DNA from 3 places in the Desulfoplanes sp. PS50 genome. Region 3 is predicted to be linked to each of the others. Evidence: riboswitches for the same ligand, from Rfam matches in the RefSeq annotation. Region 3 holds a riboswitch; each other region holds the start of a gene.
The links. A riboswitch is a leader RNA that binds a small molecule or an ion and turns the genes downstream of it on or off. The one in region 3 is predicted to bind cobalamin.
Positions count from the first base shown of each region.

Region 1 (3,278 bases), on a different contig from region 3:
ATAGGTTGTCCATGAGACGGTCATGGGACGTGGACGCCATACGTCACCATAAATAATCGGCGGTTTGACGCATCTTGAGCCGTAACTCTGCACCCATCCGTGCTTGGTGAAGGCGAATCCTTCCAACTGTTCACCGAAATATTCCACCATGTCGTTGCGTTCGGCCTCGCCATGGACAAGCACGTCCAGGCCGATGGTTTCCTGGCGTTTGACCGTGTCGGCAATGTGGCTGCGCATGATCGCCTTGTACCCCTCTTCCGATAACTTGCCGGTCTTGAATTGCCTGCGCGCTTCCCTGATGTCTGCGGTCTGGGGGAAGGAGCCGATGGTCGTGGTGGGCAGCAGGGGAAGGCCGAGGCCGGCGCGCTGGATCTTTGCCCGTTCGGAATAGCTCAAGGCGCGCAGGGTCATGGCCGGAGTCAGCTGTTTTAGTCGTTGCTTTACAGCGGTGCTGACCACCAGATGGCTTGTCTTTCTGGCATCGAGGATGGTTCGGGTTTCGGCCAGTTCGGGCTCGACATCCTCATTCCGAGCGGCCCTGGCCAGGACCTCCAGTTCCCGGCATTTCTGTTTGGCAAAGGCGAGCCAGAACTTGATTTCCGGGTCGAGTTCGGTCTCCAGGTCCAGATCCAGGGGGACGTGGAGCAGGGAGCAGGAGGGCGCGAGCATCAGACGGTCATCGGGCAGTGCGGCGTGGGCTTTTTTGATCATTTCGAGGCAGGTGTCCAGGTCGCCACGCCAGATGTTGCGCCCGTTCACCACTCCCAGGGAAAGGATTTTGTCCTCAGGGAGGGTTGCGAGAGCTCTTTTTAGCTGTGACGGTGCCCGGACCAGATCCAGATGCACCCCGGCCACGGGCAGGGAGAGAACCGTTTGCAGGGATTCGCCCAGATCACCGAAATACGTCGTCAGGATGATCTTTGCCGGGGAGGCAGCCTGAACCAGTGTTCTATAAACATCGCCGAGTCGTTCCAGAATGCGGGGGTTCACGTCGGTCACCAGAATGGGTTCGTCGATCTGTATCCAATCGCATTCCTGAGACAGGGTCTCCACGAGACGGACGTACACAGGGACGATCTCCTCCAGCAGTTTCCAGCGGTCGAAACCCCGAACCGTGGATTTGCCGAGCCCGAGAAAGGTAAACGGACCCGTGATCACGGCCTTGGCCCTGAAGCCGGCCTTTCCGGCCTCGCGAACCTGATGAATCAGCCTGTCGCAGGAAAGGGAGAAGGTTTGATCCGGGGTGAATTCCGGGACCAGATAGTGATAGTTGGTGTCGAACCATTTGGTCATTTCCATGGCCGTTACCGGAGCGGTTCCGCCCCGTCCCCGGGCCATGGCAAAATAGGTATTCGTGTCCAAGGGCGCTGGTGCGGGACCATATCGTTCCGGAACGGCCCCCAGGGTGACGCACATGTCGAGGATGTGATCGTACAGGGAAAAATCTCCCACCGGAATCAGATCCACGCCGTTTTCGACCTGCATCTGCCAATGGCGCAATCGCAGGGCAGCGCTCCTCGCCCTTAGTTCTTGTTCAGTAATATCCGCTTTCCAATAGCTTTCGACCGCTTTCTTGAGTTCGCGGTTCGCCCCCATGCGAGGGAATCCCAATGTGTGTGTGAGCATGTCTGATAACTCCTTGATTACATGTGTGCGTCCCGGACTGACCGGGCCGCACTGCGGTCACCTTTGACGCGAGGTGGGCAGGCGCTTGCGAGACGTCTTCCGGCTTCCGGTCTGATGAAATCAGATATATATCCCGACATGCACGGGTGTCGCACAACCTTCCCGAGGCACTGGGAACCTCAGTGATTGCGGACGGGATCGACCGGTCACGGCAGCGCGTCTGCTACGGATTTTCACCGTCTTCCGTTTCTCGCTGCGCATCAAACAATATAGTGTGGTTTGGTTTCCTCCTGGGAAAGAGATTGAAGCATACTTGTTTGTATAACTATATAAAGATATATTGATATTTAGACGTTGACAAATTGTCAAGCGACGTTTGTAGGAATCAATCACGGGGAAAATTTGATATTTTAGGCATTCTGGATGAGAGTAAGCCTGTCTTGGGATCAACCATTGACCTCATGGTTGATCCCGGGCAAATTTTTCGTCCTGAATGATTGGGTGGCACGGGCTGTTTCGATCGGTCGTGGGGATATCGTCAGTGTGCGCAACCGTTTATCCGCCCATCCGGTATCCGTAGAAACAAGGCATGCCTTGTTTCTCTAACAGAACCACAACACGTTAATACATTGGCGTATTTTCTTAGGATGTGTCTGCTTCATGAGAATGTTCTATTGGTTGTTCGCCTGCCTGTCTCTTTTGAAAATCACTGTTGGTCCGGGCTTGAAGAGCAGGCGCTGCAATGTCTTTCTGCCGGTTCTGATTTGTCTGGTCCTGCTGATGCCGTGTTCGGTATCAGCCCATCCCCATGTGTATGTGGAGGCACGGATTGACGTGGTTTTTGACGATAATGGTCTAGCCGGATTCAAGGTCGCTTGGGTCTTTGACGAGATGTTCAGCAACATGATCGCCTATGATTTCGATACAAACGGCAATCACTGTTTCGAGCCGGAGGAGGTGGAAGGGGTCAGGAATGGGGCCTTTTCCAATCTTCGGGAATTCGGGTATTTCACCCGCATACGCATCGGGGGCGATCCCTTTGTTGTGGAGTTTGTGAAGGATTTTTCCGCCACTCTTCGTGACGGGGTCATGACCTATATCTTCTTCGTCCCTTGTCATGTGCGGGCTGCGGCCACTGTCAAGGAGATCAGGTTTTCCATGTACGATGACACGTATTACACGGACATAGCCCTCGCCCGGGACCCGGTGAAGGTGAACGCTGCAAAACAATTCGAGGTCGGTTGGGACATCGAGGATAATCCGGCCGACGCCTTTTATTACGGTCAGATCTATCCCGAAGACATCATCATCACATTCAAGGAACGCCAATGACCAGATTTTTACTAGCGACTTCACTTTTCATGCTGCTTGCCGGTACTGCTGTCCCGTCAGCTGCGGGCAACCCCTTTCAGGGAGGAGGACCTGCTGTGCGCGAATCCGGGGACAGACCGATCCCTGCGGGGTTGTTCGTCCGCATCGCCGCATACCAGCAGGAACTCAGACAGCGACTCGGGGGGCTGATCCGCGAGGCCCGTCAGGGGACATCCTGGCGTCCTCTGGCCCTCATTCTTTTTTTCGCCTTTCTCTACGGGGTCGTGCATGCGGCCGGGCCTGGTCATGGCAAGGCCGTTGCCATGACCTATATTCTGTCC
Region 1 covers NZ_JBSPZA010000023.1:10,662-13,939, forward strand. Annotated here, with positions in the region: gene metE (5-methyltetrahydropteroyltriglutamate--homocysteine S-methyltransferase) at 1-1,626, opposite strand, end outside; cobalamin riboswitch at 1,721-1,871, opposite strand; gene ACTVJH_RS10850 (DUF1007 family protein) at 2,287-2,958, shown strand; gene ACTVJH_RS10855 (HoxN/HupN/NixA family nickel/cobalt transporter) at 2,955-3,278, shown strand, end outside.
Region 1: linked by a shared signal. The riboswitch ahead of metE (5-methyltetrahydropteroyltriglutamate--homocysteine S-methyltransferase) and the one ahead of ACTVJH_RS13785 (sirohydrochlorin cobaltochelatase) in region 3 are both predicted to bind cobalamin.

Region 2 (3,278 bases), on a different contig from region 3:
TGCTCCAGGGCCTCGAAGACATCCGGGGTCGCATCCACCGGCAGATTGGTGCTGTTGGTGTAATAGGGATCCTCTCCTCCGGAAACAATGATCCGATCCCCATAGGTACTCCGGTCGATCTTGGCCAGTCGATAGCAGGTTCCCTCGGCAGGGGTGGCTTCAAGATTGTACAGATTGCCGGTTTCTTCCTGAAAATGGGTCATCAGATCACGCAGATGATCCAGAGCCCGCTCCATGAGTTCCCTGCCTTGGACGGTCTCGATTCCTTTCCCGATCAGATTCAGACAGGCCTCATGGCCACCGACCAGTCCAATGGTTGAAAAATGGTTCTTGAATCCCTGTTTCAGATACCGCTGGGTAAAGGGGTAGAATCCACGGTCCAGAAATGATGAAATGGTCTTGCGCTTGAGCTCCAGGGCCTCTCTCGCCAACTCGGCGTGTTCCGTGATCAGATCCAGAAATTCCTCCTCGCTCCGCGACAAAAAGGCATACTTGGGCAGGTTCAGGGTGACCACACCAATGGAGCCGGTCATGTCCCCGGAACCGAACAGACCACCAGTCTTCTTGCGCAGCTCGCGCAGGTCCATCTGCAGCCGGCAGCACATGGACCTGACGTCCTCGGGGGAGAGGTCTGAATTGATGAAATTCTGGAAATAGGGGGCTCCGTACTTGGCGGTGACCTGAAGAAGCAGCGCACCGACTTCGCTCTCCCAGGGAAAATCCGGAGTCACGTTATAGGTGGGTATGGGATAGGAAAAGATTTTTCCGTAGGAATCCCCTTCGAGCATGACCTCCAAAAAGGCCTTGTTAAAAAGATCCTGACCCTTCTGGAACTCTTTATACGTCTTACTCTCATGATATTTGCCGCCGATGACCACAGGCTCCTCGGCCATGGATTTGGGACAATGCAGGTCCATGGTGAAATTGGTGAACGGACTCTGTCCCCCCCAGCGAGAGGTGGTGTTCAGATTGAAGATGAACTTCTGCATCTCCTGCTTGACCTGCTCGTAGGAAAGTCCGTCCAGTTCGATGTACGGAGCGAGCAGGGTGTCGATATTGTTGAAGGCCTGGGCCCCGGCCCATTCGTTTTGAAGCGTACCCAGGAAATTGACCATCTGCATGAGGGCGGAATCAAGATGTTTGGGCGGCTTGCTGGAACAAAATCCCGGGGCGTTGAACCCTTCGAGCAACAGATCCTTGAGACTCCACCCGGCGCAATACCCGGCCAGGCCAAAGGAAAGATCATGGATGTGGAAATAGCCATTGCGGTGGGCCTGGCGAATGTGCTCGGGAAAGGCCTCCAGGGCATACCGGGCCTGGACCGACCCCGAGGTGTGCAGGATAAGCCCCTGGAATGAATGGCTGACATTGGAATTTTCCTTGGACCGCCAGTCGAATTCCTGGACATACCCGTCAATGGTATCACGCACGAAATCCGCCTCAGCCTCCCTGGCCCGCCTGCGACTGTCCCGATACAGGATGTACGCCTTGACCACCCGGGGGAGGTTCTGCTGGACCAGAACCTGCTCGACCCGGTCCTGGACATCCTCGATATGGGGGCAATCATCTCCCTCGAGCAATTGCTCCACCCTCTTGGTCAATCGTTTGGCCAAAAGGATGTCATTGATTTTCTGGGACTGGAGGGCCTTGTGAATGGCGGTTTGAATCTTGGCTGCATTCCATTCTGCAATGGATCCGTCACGTTTGATGATATGCTTGGTATGAATTCCTGGCACGATGATTCCTCTTGAAGGGTTGTTCCACAACCACCCGGAACACGACACGCAAAAAGACACTGATTTCCGACAATTCAAGGAAGTACAGGCGTGCCTCGGCACAATCGAAGACGGGTGATCTGGAAAGAATGGTTCAGGGAAGGGGGTCTCCCTGATCGACACATGATTGGATTTCTCGAGCCGGGTTCCGGATGCGGAACCGGTCATGGAGATGCTTCAAGCCGGGCGTCTGACTCGCACCAGCCGTCCTCGGTCATCAGAGGGGCTAGAGCTCACAGTGGCGGAACCGTTCCGGAATTTCACCGGATTGCCGACAAAGCCCTGCCGGGCGGCCTGAAGAAGTGGTGACAAAGTCTGATTTTTTATCTTCGTGATCAGGTTTTGGCAATGATAAAATTGGTATTTGAGAACCCAAACGTTCAACTGCCTGAATCGGGTCGATCGGTTGGAGGAACCAATCATCAAAACCACACCGTGTGGTCCCAAGCGATGCCATCAACAGTTTTCCACAACCAACCAACAGGTTTCCTCTGGATAACGCGATATATCGACCTATATCCTCTTCCTGCCGCCTGGCCTCTGCGTCCGAACACACAGGATCTTTCTTTGTCTATGAATCGCTGGGCCTATTTTTCATCTGCACCACGATGTCAGGGCCCGGGTCCGTTTCAAACCAACAAGGCCGCCAAATGGCGGCCTTGTTGGTGATACAGAGAGTCCCGAAGAAAAGATCTAGGAGTTGAGCTGCTTTTCCTTGGGAAAGATAGGCAGATACCTGTAGGACAGACTCAGGAGCAGCGCTCCATAGGCCAGGATCATGAGGGTAGTGGACCATTCCGCCCAGTTGGGGAAATAGACCTGCCAGTCATCAAAGGGCATCACCGGGTGGGCCATGGTCTGGACGGTCTGGACAAAACGATTGATCACAATGCCCGTGCAATTGAGCAGAGCGGCCAGATACATCAGACCATGGATCTTACGGATGCCCGGAACCACGAGCATGATTGCCGGAACCACACCGCAGACGAAAAGCTCGGACCACAAGAGCCATTGCCCGTAGGCGGAACCGAAGAACATCTCCTCAAAGGTCAGTCCGGCCTTGGGCAGCACTCCAGTGGCCCAGGCCCAGGTGTCCAGAATCTTCCAGAAGATATAGAAGGACAGCAACAGCCCTGAGATTTTGGCCATGAGTTCCTTGGTCGCGTCATCCACCAGTCTCTTGCCGGACATGAGTTCCACGAGCTTGTTCACCAGCAGGGTGAAGGAAGGACCCGAGGCGATGGCCGAGGCGATGAACAGGAAAAATGTCCAGGGCCAGATGAAGAATCCTTCGCGAAAGGCATAGGGACGTCCGAAAAGCACGCCGTACATCCCGCCCAGGGAACCCTGGTGGAAGAAGGACAAAAAGGTGCCGATGCCGGCAAAGAGCGGCATGTACACATGGAAGTTATGAGCCAGATGGTGCAGGAACCTGTTTTTGTTCAGGACCCGGTTTTCCAGGATCAGGGGAACGTACTCGATGATCAGTACGGTACAATAACA
Region 2 covers NZ_JBSPZA010000001.1:233,122-236,399, reverse strand. Annotated here, with positions in the region: gene ACTVJH_RS01055 (ribonucleoside triphosphate reductase) at 1-1,736, opposite strand, end outside; cobalamin riboswitch at 1,939-2,088, opposite strand; gene qrcD (menaquinone reductase integral membrane subunit QrcD) at 2,469-3,278, opposite strand, start outside.
Region 2: linked by a shared signal. The riboswitch ahead of ACTVJH_RS01055 (ribonucleoside triphosphate reductase) and the one ahead of ACTVJH_RS13785 (sirohydrochlorin cobaltochelatase) in region 3 are both predicted to bind cobalamin.

Region 3 (3,278 bases):
GGATGGGCACACAAACTGGCCCTGCCCGCCAGGCCGATCATGCGTCGTTTCGGACTCAAGGATGAAAGCTCGACCGCCTTTGTGACCGCCTTTGCCTCCAACCTGGCCGCCAATACCCTGCTTGCGGGATACCACAAGGAAGGACGTATCACCAAAAGAGAGATGACCCTGACCTACCTGGTCAACACCGGGCTCCCGGTCTTTCTGGTCCATCTTCCAACCACCTTTTTCATCATCGCCCCCCTGGTCAAGACCGCAGGCCTCATCTACCTGGGAATCTGCCTGACCGCTGCCGGACTCAAGAGCCTGCTCGTGCTTGTCTATTGCCGGATAACCCTGGGCAACAACCCCTCACGGCCCGCCGAACCACCCGAAGACAGAGAAGCAACATCAACCACCCCCTCCCGCAGCAGAGGTTTTGTAACGATTTTCAAAAAACGCTTTACCCGCATTGTTCTTTACACGATCCCGATCTACATCATCGTTTTTCTGCTCAACCATCTGGGATTTTTTGAATACCTGCGTACCGGTCTGGCACACGCCCTGTCCCTGAACTTTTTTCCCGTGGAGAGCGCCAGCGTAGTCATCGTCACCCTGGCCGCGGAATTCACCTCCGGTGCGGCCGCGGCAGGTGCGCTTCTGGACGGTGGGGTGCTGAGCGTCAAACAGACGGTCCTGGCCCTGATCATCGGGACCATAGCCGCCACCCCCATCCGGGCCCTGCGCCACCAGCTTCCCGCCCAGGCCGGCATCTTCTCCCCTTCCCTGGCCCTGAAACAGCTCTGCCTGAGCCAGCTTTTGCGTATCGGAACAATCATTGTTGTGGCGCTGCCCTATCTGGCATGGGCGTGACGAGTGCAGGATAATCCCCTGTACCGTCCACGACAGATTTGTTCTCATCCACCCGTCTGAAGAGCATGACCGGCTCACCCCGTCCGGACCGGATTGACTGTCTGACCGAGCCAGGCATCGTTCATCACGTCGTTGCCCGACATCTTTCAGAAACATCCAGCCGGTATCGAACAACGACGTGATGGTACGAGGCCGGCAAGGGAGTTTCAATCCGGTCCGGACGGGGTGAGCCTGTCATGCATACACATCAGTCCTGGATCATGTCCCTGCCCGCTTGACGCTCCAGCCCTTCTGAAATACTCGAGAGATCAGCTGGGTGAAAAACACCTTGCTGCTCTGTCCGGATACGGACACCTAGCCCTCCGTACAGGAGGTCCCAGGAACTTTGCAGCAGCAAAAAAATGGGCGCCTGCCGCCCAAGAACGGAATCCCGTGCAAATCGGGAGCGGACCCGCCGCCGTGATTCTCCCCCTAATCTCTGACTCCCTGCGTGCCACTGGGACACCCCCGGGAAGGCCGAGTCAGAGAGGAGAAGAGCCGGAAGACCCGCCCAGCCATGGCCATTTGCGTCTTCTTTTCCAGTAACGGGGCTTTGCTTGGAAAAGATCCCAGGGGATTTTCAAAAAACCTCTCCGTGCGCCATTGCCCAGGGAGAGGTTTTTTTTATTCCCGCACACAAGCCCGATCTTTCCCATGGAGGCAAGATCATGTCCCAGAGTATCACACGCGTTCTGTTCATTGCGGTCTGTCTGCTCGTTCTGCAGGCCGGTCAGCTCCTGGCCCACGGCCACCACCAACCCCGGCCCGAAAAAAAGGGCATCCTCCTGGTCGCCTTTGGAACGACGGTTCCCGAGGCCGCAACCGTATTCAAGACGATCGACACCCGGGTCAAAAAAACCTTTCCCGGGGTGGAGGTCCGCTGGGCCTACACCTCAAAGATCATCCGCCACAAACTGGCCAAGGAAGGCACGCACATCGACTCCCCGGCCGAGGGACTGGCCAAAATGATGGACGATGACTTCACCCATGTGGCGGTTCAGTCCCTGCACACCATTCCCGGCAAGGAATACACCGGATTGAAAACCACGGCCCAACGGTTCGAGGCTATGCCCAAGGGGATCCAAACCGTGTTCGTGGGCACCCCGCTGCTCTATTCCCCGGAAGACGTGGAAAAGGCGGTCAAAATCATGGCTGCGCAGTTTCCCAAAGAGCGCAAAGCCGACGAGGCCATCGTGCTCATGGGCCACGGCACCCCGCACGCGGCAAATATCTACTACCCCGCCCTGCAGTATTATTTTTCCAGGATGGATCCCAATGTCTTCGTGGGAACCGTTGAAGGCAGCCCGACCCTGGATGATGTGCTGAGCGGGCTGAAACAGCGCGGGATCACAAAGGCTTATCTGTTGCCCCTGATGTCCGTGGCCGGGGATCACGCCCGCAACGACATGGCCGGTGACGAGGACGATTCCTGGAAATCCGTGCTCACAGGGGCCGGGATCACCTGCGTCCCCGTGCTCAAGGGAACGGGCGAATACGACGCCATCGTGGATCTCTGGATCGATCACCTCAAGGTCGCCATGGCCCATCTGTAATAAGCCGTTGCGCAAGGTCGGGGCATCCCTTCCGGACGCCTTGGGAAACAATTCCCCCCGTAGGGGCACGGCGTGCCGTGCCTCGTTTTTCCGCACCCCGGGAGGTGCGGAAAAACATTCTTTACAAACCGTTGGTCCTCCTTTGATCTTGGCATGCAAATGCAGAGTATTCCAGGATACCAACACGGGCACGGCGCGCCGTGCCCCTACAGGTTGATTACCTTTTACCCGCCACGTCCCGGGACGAACCCCATGCCCACCGAATCACCCACCATCAGGCGCAAAGGCCCCAGATTACGTCATTCGGTGATCATCCTGATTGCCGTCCTTGCCGGATCGATTCTTGCCGCCTGCCTGTTCGGCCCCATGGACATTCCGGCGAACAAGGTCATGTCCATCCTGTGGACCCGGGTCCTGGAAGTGATCGGTGCGCGCGACCTGTCCGGAGATCCCTCCTGGGAGGTGGTCGTTCTGGACATCCGCCTCAGCCGGATCGTACTTTCCTGTCTGGTGGGCGCGTGCATGGGCGTGGCCGGTACCGTGTTTCAGGGACTTTTGCGCAATCCCCTGGCCGACCCCTTCACCCTGGGGGTTTCCAGCGGTGCGGCCTTCGGGGCCACCCTGGTCATCTATCTGGGGATTTCACGGACCGTGTTCGGTTTGAGCCTGCTTCCCCTGGCCGGGCTGGCCGGTTCCCTGGGGGCCCTGGTGGTGGTCATCGGACTGGGTCGGATCAACGGGGAACTCCGCCGCGAAACCCTGATTCTGGCCGGGATCGTGGTGGCTACCTTTCTGGCCGCGCTCATCTCCCTGCTCAAGGCCCTGGACGAGGAG
Region 3 covers NZ_JBSPZA010000037.1:5,009-8,286, forward strand. Annotated here, with positions in the region: gene ACTVJH_RS13780 (nucleoside recognition domain-containing protein) at 1-852, shown strand, start outside; cobalamin riboswitch at 1,277-1,398, shown strand; gene ACTVJH_RS13785 (sirohydrochlorin cobaltochelatase) at 1,449-2,444, shown strand; gene ACTVJH_RS13790 (FecCD family ABC transporter permease) at 2,697-3,278, shown strand, end outside.